4 regions of the Anoxybacillus kestanbolensis genome follow, and region 1 is predicted to be linked to each of the others. Evidence: predicted binding sites of a transcription regulator. Region 1 holds the regulator's gene; each other region holds the start of a gene.

Region 1 (6,312 bases):
AACACGGCAAACGACCTCCTTAATTAGATTTTCGTTCCGTTATTAGCACTCATTCTTATTGAGTGCTAACACACTTATTATATTAATGAACTTTTTTCAATTTTGCAAGTAGGAAGTTAAAAATTTTTCAATACATATTTCCCTCTTTCATTATGTCTTTCCTTTCGAAATTCATACAAAAAATATGGTAAAATGAAAAAGTATTTATTTTGTAAAAAGGGGTTGACCATGTGAAAAAACAATATCGGTATGTCATCATTACATATATCGCCATGCAGCTATCGAGCTTAGTCGGCGTCCCTTTACTTGCACATAGCGGCTTTGTCAACGCATCAAATAAAGAAATAGCTTTTTCGATCGCTTCTGGTTATTGGGCTGTTATTAGTTTCTCGATTGCTCTTTTTCTCGTTCTTTATTTTATGAAAGAAGATATGAAATACTCATATGATCGCCATCAAGCATCGATTGGCATGTCATTCTTTTGGGCAATTGGGGGGTTTTTGCTCGCTCTTTTCGCCCAAGGCGTTGCAGCAAACATCGAAGTACACCTCTTTGGGGTCGAAATGGGGTCCGAGAACACGAGACGGATCGTCGAAATGGTCAAACTTACACCAGCTCTTATGCTCGTCACTTCAATCGTTGGTCCAGTTTTAGAAGAAATCATTTTTCGAAAAATTATTTTCGGAACGCTGTATCAAAAATATAACTTTTTCTTATCAGCCATCATCAGCTCGCTTTTATTTGCTGTTGTTCATTTAGAGTTCGAACATTTGCTTCTTTATGCAACGATGGGATTTGTATTTGCTTTCCTATATGTCAAAACAAAGCGTATTATCGTACCTATTGCAGCACATGTACTGATGAACACCTTTGTCGTTGCAATTCAAACATTATTTGCTGAAGAAATCGAAAGCATTATGCGTGAGGCAGAACGAATGCAATTCGTAATTTGGAGGCTGTTTTCATGAAGTCTGAACCGTTGTTTTATTTTCTCACTGGCATTTTATTTACTTATTTTGCTGTCCATACCGCCGATGATGGTATTTGGGACATCACAACGATGCTATTTATTTTAATTGCTACATTTGATTTCGGCGCAGGAATTCGTTCTTTACGAAAAAAAACCTCCCGCTCGTAAACGGGAGGTTTACTCATTTCCGTAATGTTTTAAAAAGTAAACGAGTGACTGCAATTCGACCGCTAAATCAATATGGTGAACACGAATATGTTCTGGCACATGCAAGCGAGCAGGCGTAAAGTTTAAAATCCCTTTAATGCCTTTTTGAACAAGTCGGTCAGTAATCGGCTGGGCAACTTGAGCAGGAACGGTTAAAATCGCTACCGTAATCCCTCCAAGCTTTTCTTCCAATTCATCTAAATGATAAACCGGAACCCCTCCGACTTTTGTTCCCACTTTATCCGGATCAACATCGAACGCCATTACGATTTTCGTATTGTTATTTTTGCTAAAATTGTAGTTCAAAAATGCTGTCCCTAAATTACCGACGCCAAATAACGCTACTTCTGTCGTTTCATCTTGGTCTAACGTTTTTCGGAAAAACGACAGCAAATAATTCACATTATATCCGTATCCTTTTTTTCCAAGCGCACCAAAGTATGAAAAATCACGGCGAATCGTTGCTGAATCGACTTTTACAGCTTCGCTTAACTCCGCTGAAGATACACGTTGCTTGCCTGATGCATGCAAGTTTTTCAAAAAACGATAGTACAACGGTAGTCGCTTTGCGGTCGCCTGCGGAATTTTTGGTTGTTCATTATTCACGAGTCAATCCCCCACATTTCCTTTCACAAATAGTTAGCGCTTTCATTTTTCTCTCCTATACGTCTAAAAAATTCTCCCCACTTCTAAACTATACACTATTTTTTTCATTCTGTCTTTCCTTTGTACCCTTTATTATTATTTTTGTCAAATTTGTTATTCGTACACTAGTGTTGCCGAATATCAAGAAAGTACGTTACACTATCAAAAGAAGATTGAGGTGAGAAAGAATGATCATTTTACAAGTAAATCAACTATCCAAATCATATGGAGCGGAACAAGTTTTATCAGACATTAAGCTTGAAATACAAGAAAAAGACCGTATTGCGTTAGTTGGAAGAAATGGCGCGGGAAAATCGACATTATTAAAAATCATTGCCGGACAGTTGTCATACGACACAGGCGAAATCATTAAACCGAAACACGTAACGATCGGTTATTTAGATCAATATACAGGGTTGCAAGCTCATCGTTCCATTTGGGAAGAAATGCTCGATGTGTTTGCCCCGCTACAACAAATGGAAAAACAATTACGCGAACTAGAACAACAAATGAGTTTACATGATGCTGACTATGAGCGCCTACTTGAGCAATATGATCGTTTACAAACAGAATTCAAAGAAAAAGGCGGCTATCAATATGAAGCAGATATTCGTTCGGTTCTTCATGGTCTCCGCTTCCCACAGTACGATTATACGACAAAAGTATCTACATTAAGCGGTGGACAGCGGACGAGGCTAGCGCTTGGTAAACTGCTCCTTACAAGGCCCGATTTGCTCATTTTAGACGAACCGACAAACCATTTAGATATGGAAACGTTGCAATGGCTTGAACAATATTTAAAAAATTACGATGGGGCCATTCTTATCGTCTCCCACGATCGCTATTTTCTTGACCAAATCGTGACACAAGTGTATGAACTATCACGCACAAAAATAAAAAAATATGTCGGAAACTATACAAGCTACTTACAACAACGTGCTGAACAATTTGAACAACAACTAAAATTGTATGAAAAACAACAAGAGGAAATTACAAAATTAAAAGATTTTATTCAACGCAACATCGCTCGTGCATCAACAACGAAGCGAGCACAAAGCCGTAGAAAACAATTAGAAAAAATGAATATCATCGACAAGCCACTCGGTGATGAAAAATCGGCATCGTTTCGTTTCGAAATCGAACGCCCAAGCGGAAACGACGTGCTGACAGCTAACAACTTAGCAATCGGTTACGATCACATCATCGCAACAAACCTTTCATTCCGTATCACTCGCGGAGATAGTATTGCGCTAATTGGACCCAATGGAATTGGAAAATCAACTCTTTTAAAAACGATCATCAAACAACTCCATCCAAAACAAGGAGAAATACGCTACGGAACAAACGTACAAATTGGCTATTATGATCAAGAACAAGCACAATTAACATCAAACAAACGAGTGATCGACGAACTGTGGGACGAAGATCGATTAAGAACAGAGAAAGAAATTCGGACCATTCTCGGCAACTTTTTATTTTCTGGTGACGACGTATTGAAGCCTGTTCAGACGTTAAGCGGTGGAGAAAAAGCGCGACTCGCTCTCGCTAAACTCATGATGAAGAAAGCAAACGTATTAGTTTTAGATGAACCGACAAACCATTTGGATTTAGATAGCAAAGAAGTGCTAGAACAAGCGCTCATAGAATACCCAGGAACAATTATATTCGTTTCACACGATCGTTATTTTATTAACAAAATTGCAACAAAAATATATGAGTTATCCACAGACGGTCTTGTTGAGTATTTAGGGGACTATGATTATTACGTAGCAAAAAAAGCAGAGCTGCTTGAGCTTGGACAAATTAGCCAAAAAACTAAAACGGGCGAATCGTTGTCACCAAAACGTTCGTACGAAGAAGAAAAAGAACGAAAAAAATTAGAACGACAACGACAACGAAAAATCGAACAGCTAGAAACGGAAATGGAGCAAATCGAACAACAAATTGCTACGTATGAACAACAATTATATGATCCTTCCTGTTACAACGACTATGAAAAAGCTCGAGACACACAAGCGCACATTGACGCCCTAAAACAAAAATTTGATGAACTATTCGAACAGTGGGAACGTTTACAACAATAATAATGGGCTAGCTCCACTTGTGGACTAGCCCCATCTTTTTACACAAACATATCCACAGAAAAAACACCTAAATATAAGTTATTCACGGACTTTTCCACATTATCCACAACAACAAAAGAAAAATCCCCCATTTTGTTGTGGTTAACTTGTTATGATAAAATAACATACAATCAACGTTTTCCACATTATTCACATGTATGTGGATAAAATAATCCACAACAAGCTGAATTGTTCTTAGAAAAATTCGTATGACAATTAGAAAAAGGTGCCCCATTGCTTTTGGGACACCTTCTTACTATAACAGTAAACTTGGGTTTGCATTTAATGCCATGGTGGCACGCTTTCCTTGTTGAAATAATACTGTTCCCGCTGCTGCAATCATCGCTGCATTATCTGTACAAAGCGACAACGGCGGGATAACTAACTCGACTTCTGGCAGTTGATTCATTTGTTTTTGTAATTGTGTACGTAACCCTTCATTTGCCGCCACACCGCCAGCCAGCAATATTTGTTTTACGCTGTAATGCATGGCTGCTTCGATTGTTTTTCTCACTAATACCTCAACGACACTTGCTTGAAAACTTGCCGCCATATCTTCAGGTCGGATCATTTCTCCACGTTGCTTTGCATTGTGCAACGTGTTAATAACCGCTGATTTTAATCCACTAAAACTAAAATCATACGAACCTTCTTCTAACCACGCGCGCGGTAAATCAATAATTGGTTTCCCTTGTTTCGCTAAACGATCGATATGAGGTCCCCCTGGATAAGGGAGTTGCAAGGCCCGGGCAACTTTGTCATACGCTTCTCCAGCCGCATCATCACGCGTTTCTCCAATCACCTCAAATATCCCATGCTCTTTCATGTAAATGAGCTCTGTATGACCTCCAGACACAACAAGCGCCAGAAGCGGAAATTTCATTTCTTGTACAAGTTGATTTGCGTAAATATGTCCTGCGATATGGTGCACGCCAACAAGCGGAATGCGATGTGCAAAAGCCAACGCTTTCGCCGCATTTACACCAATCAATAACGCCCCAACTAATCCCGGTCCTTCTGTTACTGCAATCGCGTCAAGTTGACTTATATCCATATTTGCCTGTTTCATCGTTTCTTCTAACACGAGCGTAATTTGTTCAACATGGTGACGGGAGGCAATTTCAGGAACGACTCCTCCAAATCGTTGATGGCTTTCCATTTGTGAAGCGACAACGTTAGCTACAATTTCACGTCCGTTTTTCACAATGGCCACCGCTGTTTCATCGCAACTTGTTTCAATTCCAAGGACAAACATATCTTTTTTATTCATAAATTCACCCACATTACTAATGCATCTTCTTGATTATCCGAATAGTATCTTTTACGAATACCTCCATTTAAAAAACCAAGTTTCCGATACAATGACTGTGCAACGATATTCGATACTCGCACCTCTAACGTCATTGTTTTTGTCCCCTCTTCTCTCGCCAACGCCATCGCCTGTTTCATTAGTGCTTCTCCTAATTTTTTCCCGCGAAACTCCGGTAATACTGCAATGTTTGTAATATGTGCCTCATCCATGACCAGCCACATGCCACAATAACCAATGATTTGTCCATCATGCTCCATCACAATGTAACGAGCATACGGATTATTCGTTAATTCTTGGTGAAAAGAGGAACGACTCCACGGCAGTGTAAATGAACGCTGCTCAATTTCTACAATACGATCAAGATCTTGAATCGTCATAAAACGGAAAGAAACATTCACTTAACATTCCGTCCTTTCTTGCTGACGAGCAAGCCAATTCGCTTCTGCCTCTGCTAAACGAATATAGTTTGGAACAAACGTATGAACATCTTCTGGTTCACGGTTCATTCCTAACCATGCAAGTTCGCTTGGGCGTGGATTGTGAAGTGTCGCTGAAGCTACTTGAACAGAACGACCTAGTACTTCAACAAACGTAGCTTCGTGTAGTACACTATCATTTCCAACTAATAAAATGGATTGATCATATGCTTTTAATTCATTTGCCCAATCAGTAGCTAAAATGACTTGATCCGCTACGATCGATTGCACGTGATCTCCTTCTACTTTGTAAAGACCGGTATAAATTTGTCCGCGTCGAGCGTCCATTAATGGAACAATAAGCCCGCCAAAATACTTCGCATTTGCTGCCATCACTTCTAAACTCGATACACCAACAAGTGGAATGTTTAGCGTCCAAGCCAAAGTTTTAGCAATCGTCACCCCAATGCGAACCCCTGTATATGATCCAGGACCTTTGGCGACAACAATACGGTCAAGATCTTGAGGGTTCACATCACATTCTTGCAAAAGTGATTCAATGGCAGGCATCACTCGGATCGAATGATTTTTTTTCAAATTCGTAATCATTTCCCCTTTGACAATTTGCCCATCAACGAC
Region 2 (6,312 bases), on a different contig from region 1:
CGATTCCTTCCGTCAGTAAGTGATTGAGTGATGGATCAGCGACAAAGCGTGACGGGGCAAACAGTTGAGCGTAACGATTTTCTTTTTGTAACGCTAAATCGGCTAACAGATGAGCAGCAACTGTACTTGTCGTCATGCCCCATTTACGATATCCTGTCGCGACAAGTATGTGTGGAAGGCTTGTGCGAATCGGACCGATGTATGGGAGATTGTCTAGTGTGACAAGATCTTGCGCCGACCAGCGATATTGCACGTCCGACAATCCGAATATATGTTTTGAAAATGATTGTAACGCTTCATAGTGACGAATCATGTTGGTTCCTTGTCCGACTTTATGTGACTCGCCACCAACGAAAAGAAGAGGTTTTCCGTCTATCATCGTATATCGCAACGATCGCTTTGGCTCATTTGCGCTTAAATACATGCCTTGCAATCGTTCATGCGACTCGACTGCAATGACGTATGATCGTTCTGCATGCAGTCGTGCGAAGTAAAAAGCAGGATCGAAAAACGGAAAATGAGTACAAATGACAACGGTGTCACAAGTGATCGTTGCTCCATTTTTCGTTTGTACAACCGGTCTTGTCGATGTCTCAATATGTTGTGCAACGGTTTGTTCATAAAAAGATGCCCCATGTTTGACAGCGAGTTCCACTAATGTTTTTAAATAATGGAGCGGATGGAATTGCGCTTGGTTGCGCATCATGATTGCACCTTGAACGGAAAAAGGAAGCGACAGTTGATCGACATATGCTCCGTCAATGCCGATCGTTTCATATGCTTTCCATTCCGCCTCGAGCTTATATAATTGCGTTTCTTCAGTCGTATATATGTATGCATCTTCTAGCGATACGTCGCAATGCATATCGTTTTCTTTTATTGTTTGCAAAATAAACTGTATTGCCTCGCTATTTGCTTCGTAATATTGACGAGCGCTATCCTCACCGAAGTGAGCAATCAGCTCATGATAAATGAGATCATGCTGGGCAGTTATTTTTGCCGTCGTATGCCCTGTTGTGCCGTGACATAGCCGATTTGCTTCGATGACGGCGACACGCACGCCTTGTTTAGCGAGCAAATAAGCGGTTGTAATACCTGTTATTCCTCCACCAATAATCGCTACATCCGTTTCAATCGGTTGCGTCAAAGATGGAAAAGACGGAAGCGTTGTTGTTTGTAGCCAATACGATTGAGATAACTTTGGTAAAGACATGTTTTTGTTCCTCCATACCCATGTTTTTCTTAATTTTCCCCAAATCGAAAAGTTTATGATGAACATTTGCAAAGATGATAAAATGGAAATAGACGAGTATCGAAACGTTTTAATAACATAACGTAAGAGGGAGAGTTAAAGTGAATAAAGATGCAAATATTCGTTTACAAGATAACGTCGTGTTAGAACATTATGGGCTTAATGAGCTGCATTTAGAATCTGTTCGCCATTATCGCGAACAATTTGCAAAAGTGAAACCAAACCACCCGTGGAACGGATTAGAAACAAAAGATTTTTTATATAAAATCGGCGCATGGGGAAAAATACGAGACACAAACAAAGAGGGACTCACACTCGCAGGACTTCTTATGTTTAGCGAAGAGCGAATGATTACAGAAGTTTTACCACAATACTTTTTAGAGTATCGTGAATATGGAGATGATGAGCTGCATTGGTCAAACCGTTTTACTTCACAGGACGGAACATGGTCGGGAAATATTTATGATTTTTATTTTAAAGTGATGCACGAGGTCAACGACGTATCACAAGTTGAAAAAGACGCTGTCCATGAAGCGTTAATGAATGCAATCGTCCATGCTGATTATAGCGGTGATGGAGGGATTATTGTTGAACGGCAGCGATCATGTATTCAAATGTCTAACCCTGGTTTGTTTGGTATTCCTTTAGAACAAGCAAATAGTGGTGGAGTCAGCTATTTGCGCAATCCAAATATGTTTAAAATGTTTATTTACATTCAGTTTTGTAAACGTGCTGGAGTCGGTTTAAAAACGATGGAGACAATTTACTCACAACAATTTGCTGTTGAGCAATATGATTTTCAAAAACGAACGGTTGTTACATTGCCTATTGTGTCCTTCCCAGAAAGACACGACTATATAAATGAGATCGAGGTATTGAGTGATTGGATGGGCGATGCACCATTATCAAACTCCATAAATAAAGAAAACAACTCCTATAATAACGACCAAAACTCCGTAAATAATGAGTTTGAGTCCGTAAATAAAGACCCAAACTCCTTAAATATTGAAATAAACCCCGTAAATAAAGTGCTTGACTCCATAAATAAAAAGGATAGCTCCGTAAATAAAGATGATAACTCCGTAAACATCTCATTCAACTCCGTAAATAAATTGGATGAGGAAGAAGAAAGAAATATCGATCAGGAGCTATGGAGCATTGCTGAAATTGCGCGTAAGAAAAAAAGACTTGCACCGGCTAAGATGGAAGAAGTCATTTTGCAGTTATGTGCCCGTCGACCATTAATGTTAAAACAGTTATCCCATTTACTAGATCGAACGCCAGACGGATTGCGCAATAATTATTTAGGAAAGCTATTAGCGGAAGGGAAAATGCGCTTAAAGTATCCAGATCAACCAAATCATCCAAAACAAGCGTATATAACGAATAAGTAATATTCATGATTTGTTCAATATTTCACAATTTAAATTAGGGAAAAGAATGTTACAATGATGGTAACAAAAGAAAAGTTGAGGTGACAGCTGATGCTTATATGCGAATGGAGAAACTTTTCCACAGATGCGGAAACATATACATTGGAGCTATTCGAAGAAATGATTGGTGATGAATTTGAAGCAATGATGTTTGAAGATGATCAAGAAATTCCTTCTTATATATGGACAGTAAATTATGTCGTCATTGTTAAGCGGAATACGCGTATGTACAACGATATTTCTTTTACAAAAATTCCACGCAATCCAGTATGTGAGTAACCGTCTTCTTCATGAGAAGCGGTTCTCTTATACAATACAATTGCTCAATATTTCACAAAGTTGACACACACAAACAAAGCCTAATTCACTAAAATAAAAATGTGAAAACAATCACATTTTTATTTTCAACTAATTTGTGAAGTTTTTCACAAAAATGATTATGGGAGGGGCTTATATGGCTGTGGAGGAAAAAGTATTAGACCAAAAGAAAGAAGTTACGAAAATGATTGATACGCTTGTAGCCAATGCGCAAAAAGCGTTAAAAGCGTTTCGTGACTATGATCAAGAGACGATCGATCATATCGTCAAGCAAATGGCGTTAGCTGGGCTTGATAAACATATGTATTTAGCGAAACTAGCCATTGAAGAAACAAAGCGCGGTGTATATGAAGATAAAATCATTAAAAATATTTTTGCGACAGAATATATTTACCATAACATTAAATACGATAAAACCGTCGGCGTTATTCGCGAAAATGAACAGGAAGGCATCATTGAAATTGCTGAGCCTGTTGGCGTTATCGCCGGGGTAACCCCAGTCACGAACCCGACTTCAACAACAATGTTTAAAGCGCTCATTTCTATTAAAACGCGCAATCCAATCATTTTTGCGTTCCACCCATCCGCTCAAACATGCAGCAGTGAAGCGGCACGCATTTTACGGGATGCGGCGATTGCTGCAGGTGCGCCAGAACATTGTATTCAATGGATTGAAACTCCTTCTGTCGAAGCGACGCAACAATTGATGCATCACCCTGGTGTTTCACTCATTCTTGCGACAGGTGGAGCAGGCATGGTGAAAGCGGCATATAGCTCAGGAAAACCAGCGTTAGGGGTCGGACCTGGTAACGTACCTTGTTATATTGAAAAAACAGCAAACATTAAACGTGCGGTGAACGATCTCATTTTGTCCAAAACGTTTGATAACGGGATGATTTGTGCATCGGAGCAAGCGGTCATTATTGATAAAGAGATTTATGATGCGGTGAAAAACGAAATGATCGCAAATAAGTGCTATTTCTTAAATGAAGAAGAAAAGAAAAAAGTTGAAAAGCTTGTCATCAATGAAAATACGTGTGCAGTCAATCCGAATATCGTCGGTAAACCAGCGTATGAAATCGCAAAAATGGCAGGCGTTGATGTACCAGTTGATACAAAAATTCTCGTAGCCGAGTTAAAAAGCGTCGGTCCTCAAGAACCGCTTTCTCGTGAAAAATTAAGTCCGGTATTGGCTTGTTATAAGGTGAATAGCACAGAAGAAGGATTAAAGCGGGCAGAAGAAATGCTTGAATTTGGTGGACTTGGCCACTCCGCTGTCATTCATTCGGAAAATCAAGACGTCATTCTTGAATTCGGTAAGCGAATGAAGGTGGGACGAATTATTTCGAACGCGCCATCTTCACAAGGAGCGATCGGGGACATTTATAACGCATACATTCCGTCGTTGACGCTCGGTTGCGGTACGTTTGGAGGCAACTCCGTTTCGACAAACGTCGGTGCGACACATTTAATTAATATTAAAAAATTAGCGAGAAGGAATGTAAACATGCAATGGTTTAAAGTTCCACCAAAAATTTATTTTGAAAAACATGCGACACAATATTTAGCGAAAATGCCAAACATCTCACGTGCCTTTATCGTTACAGACCCAGACATGGTGAAGCTCGGCTATGTTGATAAAGTGTTATACTATTTGCGTAAACGTCCAGATTATGTGCATTGCGAAATTTTCTCGGAAGTGGAACCAGATCCATCGATTGAAACAGTGATGAAAGGTGCCGACATGATGCATGCGTTCCAGCCAGACGTCATCATCGCGCTCGGCGGTGGTTCGGCGATGGACGCGGCGAAAGCGATGTGGTTGTTCTATGAACATCCAAATACCGACTTTAATGGCTTAAAACAAAAGTTTTTAGATATTCGTAAACGCGTATTTAAATATCCAAAACTCGGTCAAAAAGCGCAATTTGTCGCGATTCCAACAACATCTGGTACAGGTTCAGAAGTGACATCGTTTGCGGTCATTACAGATAAGAAAAATAACGTCAAATATCCGCTTGCTGATTATGAGTTAACACCAGATGTCGCCATCGTTGACCCACAATTCGTCATGACGATGCCAAAACATATTACAGCGGATACAGGTATGGACGTATTAACACATGCGATTGAAGCGTACGTATCGAACATGGCAAACGACTATACAGACGGATTAGCATTAAAAGCGATTCAACTCGTCTTTGAATACTTGCCGCGCGCATATAAAAACGGCAACGATGAAGTCGCGCGTGAAAAAATGCATAACGCATCAACGATCGCTGGTATGGCATTTGCGAACGCATTTTTAGGCATTAACCATAGTTTAGCGCATAAACTTGGGGCAGAATTCCATATCCCACACGGACGTGCGAACACAATTTTAATGCCGCATGTCATTCGTTACAACGCGCAAAAACCGAAGAAGTTTACAGCGTTTCCGAAGTATGAACATTTCGTCGCTGATGAGCGTTATGCTCAAATTGCTCGCCTGCTTGGCTTGCCAGCAAAAACGACAGAAGAAGGTGTCGAAAGCCTTGTTCAAGCAATCATTAAGCTAGCGAAAGAACTCGATATGCCGCTAAGCATCGCAGCTACAGGTGTGAAAAAAGAAGAGTTTGAAAGCAAAGTCGATCAACTCGCTGAACTAGCTTTTGAAGATCAATGTACAACAGCTAATCCAAAATTACCGTTAGTCAGCGATCTTGCCGACATTTATCGCCAAGCGTATAAGGGGGTTTAAGAGGATAAGGGACGTCCGATGAAGGATGTCCCTTCCTTTTGTTTATGGTACACTAATAGAGGAAAGTGAGGGACGGATCATGAAACAAGCAAAGACGAATGCTGTGCGCATGCTCGATCGTGCACGTGTACCATATGAACTGTTTACTTACGATTATACGGATGGACAAATTGATGGAATATCGGTTGCGAAAAAAATTGGGCAACGTGAAGAACTAGTGTATAAAACGCTTGTCACAAAAGGGGCAAGCGGTCAACTTTACGTATTCGTCATCCCTGTCGCAGCAGAGCTAGATTTGAAAAAAGCGGCGAATATTGTCGGTGAAAAAAGCGTGCATATGTTGCCTGTGGCAGACATCGAAAAAATGACAGGGTATGTGCGTGGCGGTTGCTCGCCCATTGGGATGAAAAAACTATATGCGACATATGTCGACGAATCGGCGCTTTTGCACGAGCAAATCATTGTGAGCGCAGGAAAAATTGGCATGCAAATGAAGCTTTCTGTTCAAGACTTATTAAAGTTGACAAATGGGAAAACCGCACATGTCATTAAAGCGTAGGAGGGTTGTC
Region 3 (6,312 bases), on a different contig from region 1:
TCTCAGAAGCGAAGCAAATGTTTGATGTCAATGTGCTCGGATTGATCGCGTGTACAAAAAAAGTGTACACACATATGATGAAGAAGCGGTCCGGCCACATTATTAATGTCGCATCTCAAGCAGGAAAAATCGCAACGCCAAAATCGAGCGTATATGCCGCAACAAAACATGCTGTCCTTGGATTTACAAATAGCTTGCGAATGGAAGCGTCCATGTATGGCATTTTTGTCACTGCTGTGAACCCAGGACCGATCAAAACAAACTTTTTTACTGTCGCTGATACGTCCGGAGAATATGTGAAAAACGTGAAACGATGGATGCTTCGTCCGGAATTTGTCGCCAAGCGCGTCGTTGATGCGATGCTTACTCCAACGCGTGAAGTGAATTTTCCGTTTTGGATGCATATAGGAAGTCGCGTGTATCAATTATTTCCATCGGTCGTCGAAAAAATGGGAAAACGGGCATTTTTAAAAAAGTAAGCGAGGTGTAAATGGTGAAAATTACGATCACGGAACGAGCGATCGAACAACTTCGTCGTGTTCGTGGAAACAAGCACGTCAAGCTTACATATGATACAGATGATTGTGGTTGTGCTGTCAATGGAGTGCCTATGTTACTGCTTGTCGAGCAATTAGACGAACATGATGTAGCGATTGAAACAAACGATATGCCGATTTGGATGGAAAAACATCGGCTCATTTTCTTTGATGAACAAATGACGATTGATGTTGTCGATGGGGCAGGATGTTTTCAATTAAAAAGCCCCAATCAAATATTGAATCCGCGCATGTCGCTGATGGAGCGCTAACAAAGTAAAAAGCCCGGAATAAAAGCCGGGCTTATTCGTTTTTTGGTGCGCGAACGACGGATTGAAATTTTCCTTTATGAGATGCATCACAAAATGGCATATTTTGTGAGAGCCCGCAACGACAGAGAGAAAACGTTTCTTTTGTTTCAAACTTGTTTCCTTCCATATCAATTAATTCAACATCTCCGGTCACACGAAATGAACCGTTATCCATCACTTTAATTTGCACTTTCGCCATATATTCCACCTCCTTGTATACCTTATATCGTATATACTATCTATTTTATATTAGAAATGCAAGGACGTGCATATTTGTCAGAACAGTGACAAGATAAATGGATGTGATTTTTTGTGATCAATGTCACATGATATAAATATTCCTTCTTGTACAATGAGAAGTAGTGAGCGAATCGGAGGGATGAAATATGCGTGATTTTCAACAAAATCCGTTTATTGTTATATGGGAGTTAACACGGGCATGTCAGCTCAATTGTCTTCATTGTCGGGCCGAAGCACAGTATCACCGTGATCCGCGTGAATTAACGTTTGAAGAAGGGAAGCGATTAATTGATGATATTTATGAAATGGATCAGCCTCTTCTCGTGTTTACAGGTGGAGATCCGCTTATGCGTCCAGATGTGTACGATATTGCTAAATATGCGATTGATAAAGGACTTCGTGTATCGATGACCCCAAGTGCAACACCAAACGTGACAAAAGAAGCGATCCGAAAAGCAAAAGAAGTAGGCCTTGCTCGTTGGGCGTTTAGTTTAGATGGACCAAACGCTCAAATTCACGATCACTTTCGTGGAACATCTGGCTCGTTCGACTTAACAATGAAAGCGATTCAATATTTACACGAACTCGACATTCCCATTCAAATAAATACAGTCATCTCTCGTTATAACGTTCATGTGCTTGACGAGATGGTGCAACTTGTTGAAAAGCTCGGCTGCGTGCTTTGGAGTGTATTTTTTCTCGTACCGACGGGCAGGGGAAAAAAGACAGATATGATTTCGCCTGTTGAGCATGAAAAAGTGTTTCGTTGGCTTTACGAAACGAGCAAACGTGTACCGTTTGATATAAAAACAACAGCAGGACAACATTATCGTCGCGTTGTTTTACAACAAAAAATGCGAGAACGTCAAATTCACGGTGACATTCGTTATGAAGATGTGCTAATGAAAGGATTAACTGGACAAGTAGACGGACTAGGGCGTGCCCCAAAAGGAGTAAACGATGGAAACGGTTTTGTATTTATTTCGCATATTGGTGACGTATATCCAAGTGGACTATTGCCTGTAAAAGCAGGGAATGTACGTGAACAACCGTTATCCCATATTTATCGCCATTCTCCAATTTTCAAACAGTTAAGAAATCCAGACGGATATAAAGGAAAATGTGGCGTATGTGAATTTCGTTACGTTTGTGGTGGATCGCGTTCAAGAGCATATGCGGTTACAGGCGACTACTTAGCAAGCGAACCGTACTGCATCTACATCCCAAAAGCATGGCGTCAAAAAGAAAAGGTCGGCGAATAGCCGGCTTTTTTCTATTCATCCATACAGGCGATAAGTTCCTTATTTGTGTAAATTGGGAACTTGTCTTTTTTCTACAAACATTTTATTCATATGAAAGAACGTATGAAAGTTTTGTGAACATAACAAAAATTGTGAACAATATAACAGTACTGATCGATAAATTTTTTTACGATAAAATTGTCAAACGATAAAGCGAGGGGGGGAATAAAGATGGAACGATTAAAACAATTTCTTCGAGTTGGTCATTTACCGACACTTCTTTCGTCTTTTTTGTACTTTGATATTAGTTTTATGATCTGGGTGATTCTTGGGGCAACAGGAACGTTTATTGTGGAAGATTTAAGATTGACCCCTGCACAAAAAGGAATGATGGTAGGAATCCCTGTATTAGGAGGAGCGTTGCTTCGTATTCCAATGGGACTATTAGCAGACCGATTCGGTGGTAAGAAAATGGGAATGATCGGAATGGTTTTGACATCCGTGCCTCTTTTATGGGGTTGGTTGTTTGCTGATACATTGACACAAATTTATGCGCTTGGATTGTTATTAGGAGTAGCAGGAGCTAGTTTTGCCGTCGCTCTTCCTTTAGCAAGCCGTTGGTATCCGAAAGAACATCAAGGTTTGGCGATGGGAATTGCAGGTGCGGGAAATAGCGGAACGGTTTTAGCAATGTTGTTTGGTCCTCGTATCGCAGAAGAGTATGGTTGGAATAGTGTATTTGGATTAGCGCTCGTTCCTCTCTTTGTTGCTTTTATTGTATTTATCATCTTCGCAAAAGAATGCCCGACTGCGGTAAAACCAGCAAAAATATCGGAATATATGCGCGTGATGAAAATGAAGGAAACGTGGTTGTTTAGCTTTTTTTATAGCTTATCTTTTGGTGGATTTGTCGGAATGACGAGCTATTTAACACTATTCTTTTTCGATCAATACGGAGTAGATAAAGTGACGGCAGGAGATTTTGTGACGCTTGTCGTATTTGCGGGAAGCTTTGTTCGGCCAATTGGTGGCTATTTAGCTGATAAATATGGTGGAATGAAATTGCTCGTTTGGCTGTTTACAGGCGCTACTGTTACATTGGTGATTGTCGGTATGCTTCCGTCTGTTTATGTTGCATTAGCTCTTTTGTTTACCACACTTATTTTTTTCGGTACAGCGAATGGGGCACTATTTCAAGTCATTCCAAATGTATTCCCGAAAGAAGTCGGATTATTGACAGGTTTTGTCGGTGCAGCAGGTGGATTAGGAGGGTTCTTTTTACCTAATATTTTAGGTTTATTTAAACAATGGACGAATTCATATTCGTATGGCTTTTGGTGGGTAGCAGCAACTATGTTTGTTGCAATGCTTATTATGAGACGATTGCGAAAAACGATCGCTTAAATATCATTTTTTAACATTGTATGAACGTTTCTGAATATGTGATGCACATCACATTCTTATTTATGTGGTTTCTTTATGATGAAAGTACAACAATCATTTTTATAAATCATACTTCAAAATTTTTATAAATCATACTTCAAAAAGGAGAGATAACGTTATGAGTCAACCATTGAAAACGGCTTCAGAAAACGGTGAACGGACAAGTCGAATTGGTTCTTATTGGAACCCAGAAGATCCATTATTTTGGGAAAAAGAAGGAAAAAAACATGCTCGTCGAAATCTGTGGATCTCTGTTCCAACGTTAATGTTGGCATTTATCGTTTGGCAAATTTGGTCTATTACTGCAGCACGTTTGAATGACATTGGATTCCAGTTGACGCAAAGTCAATTATTTACGTTAGCCGCTGTTCCGGGGTTAGTAGGTGCAACATTTCGTTTTGTTTACACGTTTGCTGTTGGGAAATTTGGCGGAAGAAACTGGACTGTTTTTTCGACAGGAATACTACTTGTTCCCGCAATCGGTGTAGGATTAGCCGTACAAAATCCCAATACACCGTATTGGCTCATGTTGCTGTTAGCGGCATTCTGTGGACTTGGTGGTGCAAATTTTTCCTCAGCATTAGCGAATATTAGCTTTTTCTTCCCGAAAAAAGAAAAAGGGACAGCACTTGGTATCAACGGCGGTCTTGGAAACATGGGAGTGTCTGTCGTTCAATTTGTGACACCCCTAATCGTAACTATTGGTGTATTTGGAGCGATCGGTGGTGAACCACAAGTACTCGCAGACGGCTCAAAAGTTTGGTTACAAAACGCTGCATTTATTTGGGTCATTCCGATTGTGTTTTTTACGATTTTAGCATATTTCGGTATGGATAACTTACCAAACGCAAAGCAATCTGTATCGGAGCAGTTTGTCATCGTCAAACGAAAACATACGTGGGTAATGACATGGCTATATACAGCGACATTCGGTTCGTTTATCGGGTATGCAGCGGCCTTTCCACTTTTATTAAAATCACAATTCCCAGAACACGTATCACTTGCCTTTTTAGGAGCATTTTTAGCGGCGGCATTCCGTCCGGTTGGGGGATGGTTATCTGATAAATTGGGTGGAGCACGTGTAACAAACTATGTCTTAATTATCATGGGTCTTGGTGCTGCAGCAGTCATGTATTTTACAACGGAAAAACACTTTATCGGATTTATCGTATCTTTCTTGATCTTATTTATTGCTGCAGGGATGGGATCTGGATCGACATTCCAAATGATTCCAATCATCTTCCCGCCAAAAGAAGCGGCACCTGTTCTCGGTTTTACAGCCGCATTTGCAGCGTATGGTTCATTCTTTATTCCGAAATTATTCGGTTGGGCAGCTCAAAATACTGGCACACCAATTACAGCATTTTACTTCTTTATCGCATTTTATGTTGTATCAATTGCATTAAACTGGTATTATTATGCTAGAAAAAATGCGGAAGTGAAATGTTAGAAGAATAAAAGGGGATATCTGTAATAGATATTCCCTTTTGATATATGGAGGGACTAAAGTGAGAAAAATGTGTTTTTTTATTATGATTTTGTTATTAGTGGCATGTAATCCTCACGCCGCTCAACCAAATGCGACACCATCCATTAAAGTTGCGGCAGCTGCAGATTTAACCCATGCATTTAAAGAAGTTGGGGAGCAGTTTAAAAAAGAAACGGGAATAGACGTTACATTTATTTTCGGTTCGAGTGGTCAGCTAGCAGAACAAATTAAGCAAGGGGCTCCATTTGACATGTTTGCTTCAGCGAATGTAGCGTATGTCGATGAACTTATTCGTGACCGTGTTGCTCTTGAACAAACAAAAAACATATACGCCTTTGGGCGCATTGGGCTTGCCGTAAAAGAAGGAGTAGCTGTAACGTCATTACAAGATTTACTGAAACAAGAGGTAAAAAAAGTGGCAATCGCTAATCCAGATCATGCACCATATGGATTAGCAGCAAAACAAGCGTTAATAAAATCTGATATTTGGGAGCAAGTAAAACCGAAGCTTGTTTATGGCAAAAATATTGCTGATACACTTGCTTATGTGGAATCGGGCAACGTTGAAGTGGCGATCGTGGCACTTGCACTAATGAAGGATCATCATCTTCCATTCTACCTTATTGATGAACATATGCACGAACCGATTCGCCAAGCTGTCGTCGTCGTAAAAACGACGAAACATGAAAAAGAAGCGCGCGAATTTCTCACATTTTTAAAAGGACCAATCGGTACAAGCATCATGAAAAAGTATGGTTTTATCATTCCTGAGGAGGAATAATTGTGGAGGCGGTCAATCTTTTTCCGCTCTTTCTGTCATTAAAAGTAGCAACAATAGCAACGGTTTGTGCGCTTGTTGTCGGATTGCCCATTTCTTACTATTTAAGTCGTTCTAACGATAAAATAAGTGATATACTTGATTCTTTATTTACGTTGCCAATCGTATTGCCCCCAACCGTTCTCGGTTACTATTTACTTGTACTACTTGGTCGCTCAAGTCCAATTGGTCGTTGGTTGGAAGAAGCATTTGGGATTTTGATTGTATTTACACC
Region 4 (6,312 bases), on a different contig from region 1:
CTTCTAGGCCACTTGTAATCGTATCGCGTCCTTTTCCTTTTCCGTATGAGCTGATCCAACCTAATCCTTGTGCTTCGATTGGAGCGGCTTCTGGCTCAGGACCGACATGCGATGCATCGCCAGCTCCGTGCGCTTTACCAAACGTATGACCGCCTGCGATCAGCGCCACCGTTTCTTCATCGTTCATGCCCATTCGTTTAAACGTCTCACGAATGTCACGTGCGGCTGCGAGCGGATCTGGATTACCGTCCGGACCTTCTGGATTGACGTAAATGAGTCCCATTTGCACAGCAGCAAGCGGATTTTCTAACTCACGATCGCCTGTATAACGTTCCGAAGCGAGCCATTCTTTTTCCGCACCCCAATAAATGTCTTCCTCTGGATGCCATACGTCTTCACGACCAGCGCCAAACCCGATCGTTTTTCCACCCATCGACTCAATGGCTACGTTGCCAGCTAATACGATTAAGTCCGCCCACGAAATTTTATTGCCATACTTCTGTTTAATCGGCCACAGCAGGCGACGTGCTTTATCTAAATTCGCATTGTCCGGCCAGCTGTTCAACGGGGCAAAACGTTGCGTGCCTGTTGATGCTCCACCTCGTCCGTCACCGATGCGATACGTTCCTGCCGAATGCCAAGCCATGCGGATAAATAGCGGTCCGTAATGGCCGTAGTCGGCAGGCCACCAATCTTGGCTTGTCGTCATCAGTTTGCGCAAATCTTCTTTTAACGCCCAATAGTCAAGTTTTTGAAACTCTTCCGTATAATCGAACGTTTCGTCATGTGGGTTCGTTTTTCGGTCATGTTGATGAAGGATGTTTAAGTTTAGTTGATTTGGCCACCAGTCTTTGTTTGTTGTTTTGTTTGAAGCATGACTTGTCACGCTCCCATGGAATGGGCATTTGGATACGTGTTCGTTTTTGTTTTCCATTCTTTTATTCCCCTTTCTAGCATATGAATAAAATGAATTGTCTCTCAGTTGTATACACAATGAAGTGATAATGATTAGTACATTAGAATTATACTAAATTAATATTTAATAGTAAAGTATAAAAAATATTTTTATCAAAAAATTATAAAAATCCCCCATTTCATTCTGTTTACAGAATAAAATGGGGGATTTATACGTTTACATCCGTATCTCCGTTCATCGTTTCACTCCAATCTTTAACTCTGGATCATATGTTGGACTTGTTCAGTTGTCAAATTGCGAATAAATTCGATTAAATCAATTGCTTCAATGCCGAACTCACGACATTTTTCAACGTATCTTTGGTAAGCTTTCGTATACATATCCATAAACAAAACCCCTTTCGCACGTTTCTTTTGTTAGTTACATTGTATTATAACAGATTTAAAAAATCAATAACTGTTATATAATTATTTTTTATATTCAGGCAATAGTTGCTTTCAATATATTTTCGTAACAATATAGTCAAATGTTCTTGAACATAATGTGAAATGTTGAGCAAAAACAATTTTCGTAATTAAAAAAGTGGTATGATAAAGATGTAATAAAAATAATAAATAAGGAGAGATGAAACATGGTAGTAAAATGGTTACGTGAGCATGTAAGCGCAGCGGCCGTTTTGACAGTGTTTCGTTTGTATCTCGGTTATGAATGGTTTATGGCAGGATGGCATAAGGTAACAGGGGGATTTGATGCGACAGGATTTTTAAAAGGAGCGCTTGGTAAAGCAACAGGGGAGCATCCAGCAGTACAAGGATGGTGGGCATCCTTTATTGAACATGTAGCGTTGCCAAACGTTGGATTTTTTAACTTTCTCGTACCATGGGGAGAGGTGCTTGTCGGCATTGCGTTACTTTTAGGTGTGTTTACAACATTTGCTGCTCTGATGGGAGCTGTAATGAATTTCGCATTTATGTTTTCAGGTACAACAAGTACAAACCCACAAATGGTTTTATTAACATTTTTCATTCTTGTTGCAGGAGCGAATGCAGGAAAGTTTGGGATTGATCGATGGGTAATTCCGTATCTTCGCAGATATGTGAGTGAATATCAGAATAAACGAAAAATAGCATCGACTTCTTAAAAGACGGCCATACGCACCTTTGTGCGTGGCCGTTTTTTTCTTGTTTTAAGTAATTTTCGCATGTAAGTGGTACAATGAAAATGTTTGTAGTACAATAGAGTAGGCGCCTGTAAGGGATTATACATATTTAACCAAACAAGAAAGGATGGACATACATGCATATCATAGAGCTAATTAAAGCGCTCATTTTAGGGCTAGTGGAAGGAGCGACAGAGTTTGCACCTGTTTCATCGACAGGCCATATGATTATTGTTGATGACATGTGGCTAAAATCGAGCGAGTTTTTAGGAAAGTATGGGGCGAATACGTTTAAAGTCGTCATCCAGCTCGGTTCAGTTTTAGCTGCGGTTGTTGTGTTTAAAGATAAATTTTTTGAGTTGCTTTATTTACGAAAAGGTGAAGTGAGAAAAGGACCACGCTTGACGCTGATGCACATTTTCGTTGGTCTTTTGCCTGCTGGAGTGTTGGGGGTTTTATTTGAAGACTATATTGATGAACATTTATTTTCCACAAAAACGGTGCTCATTGGGCTCGTGCTTGGAGCTTTGTTGATGATCGCAGCGGATCGTTTCGGAAAACGAACAGTAGCACAAACTGTAGATGACATTACGTATAAGCAGGCGTTTATTGTCGGTCTTGTTCAATGTTTATCGCTTTGGCCTGGTTTTTCGCGTTCAGGTTCGACCATTTCAGGTGGCGTACTTGTTGGCATGAGCCATCGTGCTGCAGCTGATTTTACATTTATTATGGCGGTGCCAATTATGGCAGGAGCAAGCGCCATTTCGTTGTTGAAGAACTGGCAGTACATCACGTTTGATGCGTTACCATTTTTCGTTGTTGGTTTTATTAGTGCTTTTGTTTTTGCATTGTTAGCTATTCGCTTTTTCTTACGTTTAATTAACCGCGTGCGTCTCGTTCCGTTCGCGATTTATCGCATCGTACTTGCGGCGGTCATTTATGTCGTTTATTTTGCATAAATAAAAGGCTCCTTTTCACGGGAGCCTTTTATTCGTTCAGTTTTTTAATAATTTTTGCCGGATTGCCTCCGACGACTACGTGATCAGGAACATCTTTTGTGACAACAGCTCCTGAAGCGATGACAACGTTATTTCCAATGTTTACGCCCGGATTAATGATTGCTCCGCCACCAATCCACACATGATCGCCGATCGTTACTGGTTTTCCGTATTCTAAACCGGACGCTCTTTCGATTGGATCAATGGGGTGCGTTGCCGTATAAATATGAACGCCGGGGCCAATGAGACAGTTGTCCCCGATACGAATGTCACATACATCTAAAAAAACGCAATTAAAATTCGCAAAAAAGTTTTCCCCGACATGAATGTTGTATCCGTAATCGCAATAAAAAGGGGGTTCAACATATACGTTTTGACCTGTTGAGCCAAATAGTTCTTTTAATAAAGAAATGCGTCGTTCATGTTCTGTTTCTAACGTTTGATTAAATAGCCTTGTTAAGCGACGAGCATGTTCTCGTTCTTTCACTAACTCCGGATCGGTAGCTCGATACAATTGACCACTTACCATTTTTTCTTTTTCTGATTTCATCTTTTTTCAACTCCTTTATTTTCCTGTTTTCATTGTACCATAGCAAAGCGCTATGTTTAAAAAAATCGTCAAAAACGCGTGAGTGCATGATGCAATACGAAGTCTATAATGAATGTGAACAATAACACAAAAAGTTGGTGATGAGAGATGCATAAACATGCGCGTGCGATCGATTATAACGAAAATCCGTTTATTGTCATTTGGGAAGTGACGAGAGCGTGTCAGTTAAAATGTGTCCATTGTCGTGCCGATGCTCAACCGTTCCCCGATCCGCGCGAGCTAACATATGAAGAAGGGCTTCGATTAATTGATGACATATATGACATGAACAATCCGATGCTTGTGTTTACGGGCGGGGACTGTATGATGCGCGAAGATTTGTTTGATCTTGCTGAGTATGCGATAAAAAAAGGAATGCGTGTTTCCATTACACCAAGCGCAACCCCGAATGTAACGAAAGAAAAAATGAAAAAAGCAAAAGAGATCGGATTGTCGCGCTGGGCGTTTAGTTTAGATGGACCGACGGCCGACATCCATGACCGATTTCGTGGTACACCGGGTTCGTTTGATTTAACAATTGAAAATATTCGTTATTTGAACGAGTTACATATGCCACTGCAAATCAACACGGTCATTTCGCGTTATAACTACGATCATTTAGAACAAATGGCGAAATTAGTTGCGGAGTTAAAGGCGGTGATGTGGTATATCTTTTTACTCGTACCAACTGGTCGTGGGCAAATGAATGATTGCATTACTCCAGCCGAGCATGAAGAAGTGTTTCGTTGGTTGTATGAATTGAGTAAAACAGCACCGTATGATATTAAAACGACAGCGGCGCAACATTATCGTCGTGTTGTCATTCAACAAAAAATGCGTGAAAAATGCATTGATGCAGGGGATATTCGTTATGAGCATGCGATTACGACTGACCATGCTTCGATGATTGATGGATTAAAACGAGCGCCAAAAGGTGTCAATGACGGCAACGGTTTCGTTTTCGTCTCCCATACAGGAGATGTCATGCCAAGTGGTTTACTTCCGATCGTATGCGGCAATGTGCGCGAGCAACCGTTATCGCACATTTATCGCGAATCGGAAGTGATGAAACAGTTGCGCCAGCCAGATTTATATAAAGGGAAATGTGGCATTTGTGAATTTCGTTACGTTTGTGGCGGATCGCGTGCTCGGGCATATGCGATCACGGGAGATTATATGGAAAGTGAACCGTTTTGTGTATACGTTCCTTTAGGGATGAGAAGAGAAAAAACCCGAACGGTGTTCGCTTAATGCGGACGCTGTTCGGGTTTTTTATGTTGGTTCTTTTTTCGAAACAGGTGAAGGCATGTGTTAAATATCCATAGACTGATAAGAGAGAACAAAACGGCTAGTTCAATTGGTTCCATTACTTGAAAAGGATTGAAAATGTCAAGCCAAGCTTGATGAATGCTCATTCCTAGCAATAAATTCATACTAATCGCTATACTGCCTAACAACATAGAAATAACGATACAAACCACGACAGTTTTCATCATTTCATCTCCATGGATGCACTTTTTATTTAGCATCTGACCTTTTTGTACGTTTATTCCTTTTGCATAATATACGCATTGTATGCTTATTCTAACTATCAAGGAGACAATGGATGGAGGAGGAAAGATGTGGACACGATCGAAAGGTAAGAAAGAAAAGCATACGCATGCATATGGGTTGTTGGCACAAAAGGGCATATACGGGACGATTGAGCAGAATTTACATGCGAATATAGAAAAAGTGAGAGATATTACTGGAAATAGTGCAGATATCATCATCCGCCGTTTTTTACTTGGAAAGGAGGACGATTTGCCTGCTGCACTTTGTTTTGTGAGCGGAATGGTTGATGAACATATTGTTCAGCAATTGTTGCTTGAAATAAGTGTACAATTATCACTTCCTTCAAGTAGTTGCAATCTAGACTATATTGAACAAAAAATAGCTACAGCTAATACAACACGGCGCATTCAGCAATGGCACGACATATTTTCCTCGCTTATGTCTGGGGAAGTCATTTTATTTATTGATGGGATGCTAGAAGCAGTTGGTGTATCAGTAAAAGGTGGTGAGTATCGTGCGATTACAGAACCGAGTACACAACTATCTATTCGAGGGCCACGTGAGGGTTTTACGGAATCGTTGGCAACAAATGTTGCTATGGTCCGCCGACGAATTCAAAATCCACATGTGTGGGTAGAAGGCATTACATTAGGTGAAGTGACACAAACAAATGTCCGTATCATGTATATTAAAGGAATTGCAAATGACAAAATTGTTGAAGAAGTGCGTAGTCGATTGCGACGCATTTGTATAGATGGCGTTCTTGAATCTGGATATATTGAACAATTGATTGAAGATGAATCATTTACAACGTTTCCAACTGTTTATCATACGGAAAGACCAGATAGTGTTGCGGCTAATTTGTTGGAAGGAAGAATCGCTATTTTTGTAGAGGGGACGCCATTTGTCCTTATTGTCCCAACTGTATTTATACAATTTTTTCAAGCTGTAGAAGATTATTATGCACGCTTTGATATTGCGACAGCGTTGCGTTTTTTACGTGTGCTCGTTTTTTTTATTTCCCTTGTTGCACCGTCTGTGTATATTGCACTGACGACATTTCATCAAGAAATGATTCCTACTTCCCTTGTCATTG

The links. The regulator Rex, encoded in region 1, represses fermentation and respiration genes when NADH is low (regulators of the CRP and FNR family bind a similar motif). The targets are predictions, from matches to a motif close to TTGTGAAATATTTCACAA.
Region 2: the regulator Rex is predicted to act here: its motif matches at 3,099-3,116, upstream of adhE (bifunctional acetaldehyde-CoA/alcohol dehydrogenase).
Region 3: the regulator Rex is predicted to act here: its motif matches at 2,479-2,496, upstream of BO219_RS05465 (nitrate/nitrite transporter).
Region 4: the regulator Rex is predicted to act here: its motif matches at 3,736-3,753, upstream of BO219_RS04310 (TIGR04053 family radical SAM/SPASM domain-containing protein).

Annotation. Positions count from the first base shown of each region.
Region 1 covers NZ_MQAD01000032.1:1,037-7,348, reverse strand. Annotated here, with positions in the region: gene groES (co-chaperone GroES) at 1-5, opposite strand, end outside; gene BO219_RS13205 (CPBP family intramembrane glutamic endopeptidase) at 231-968, shown strand; gene BO219_RS13200 (YdiK family protein) at 965-1,138, shown strand; gene BO219_RS13195 (redox-sensing transcriptional repressor Rex) at 1,148-1,783, opposite strand; gene BO219_RS13190 (ABC-F family ATP-binding cassette domain-containing protein) at 2,011-3,906, shown strand; gene tsaD (tRNA (adenosine(37)-N6)-threonylcarbamoyltransferase complex transferase subunit TsaD) at 4,202-5,215, opposite strand; gene rimI (ribosomal protein S18-alanine N-acetyltransferase) at 5,212-5,655, opposite strand; gene tsaB (tRNA (adenosine(37)-N6)-threonylcarbamoyltransferase complex dimerization subunit type 1 TsaB) at 5,656-6,312, opposite strand, start outside.
Region 2 covers NZ_MQAD01000010.1:45,579-51,890, forward strand. Annotated here, with positions in the region: gene BO219_RS07755 (FAD-dependent oxidoreductase) at 1-1,213, opposite strand, end outside; gene BO219_RS07760 (transcriptional regulator) at 1,354-2,646, shown strand; gene BO219_RS07765 (hypothetical protein) at 2,737-2,964, shown strand; gene adhE (bifunctional acetaldehyde-CoA/alcohol dehydrogenase) at 3,140-5,743, shown strand; gene ybaK (Cys-tRNA(Pro) deacylase) at 5,823-6,302, shown strand.
Region 3 covers NZ_MQAD01000005.1:600,026-606,337, reverse strand. Annotated here, with positions in the region: gene BO219_RS05485 (SDR family NAD(P)-dependent oxidoreductase) at 1-479, shown strand, start outside; gene BO219_RS05480 (iron-sulfur cluster biosynthesis family protein) at 491-808, shown strand; gene BO219_RS05475 (CDGSH iron-sulfur domain-containing protein) at 840-1,046, opposite strand; gene BO219_RS05470 (TIGR04053 family radical SAM/SPASM domain-containing protein) at 1,234-2,349, shown strand; gene BO219_RS05465 (nitrate/nitrite transporter) at 2,560-3,732, shown strand; gene BO219_RS05460 (NarK family nitrate/nitrite MFS transporter) at 3,890-5,221, shown strand; gene modA (molybdate ABC transporter substrate-binding protein) at 5,289-6,041, shown strand; gene modB (molybdate ABC transporter permease subunit) at 6,044-6,312, shown strand, end outside.
Region 4 covers NZ_MQAD01000005.1:382,721-389,032, reverse strand. Annotated here, with positions in the region: gene katG (catalase/peroxidase HPI) at 1-934, opposite strand, end outside; gene BO219_RS15015 (hypothetical protein) at 1,171-1,302, opposite strand; gene BO219_RS04325 (DoxX family protein) at 1,548-2,057, shown strand; gene BO219_RS04320 (undecaprenyl-diphosphate phosphatase) at 2,213-3,034, shown strand; gene BO219_RS04315 (sugar O-acetyltransferase) at 3,063-3,623, opposite strand; gene BO219_RS04310 (TIGR04053 family radical SAM/SPASM domain-containing protein) at 3,771-4,913, shown strand; gene BO219_RS14640 (YczF family membrane protein) at 4,910-5,155, opposite strand; gene BO219_RS04300 (spore germination protein) at 5,283-6,312, shown strand, end outside.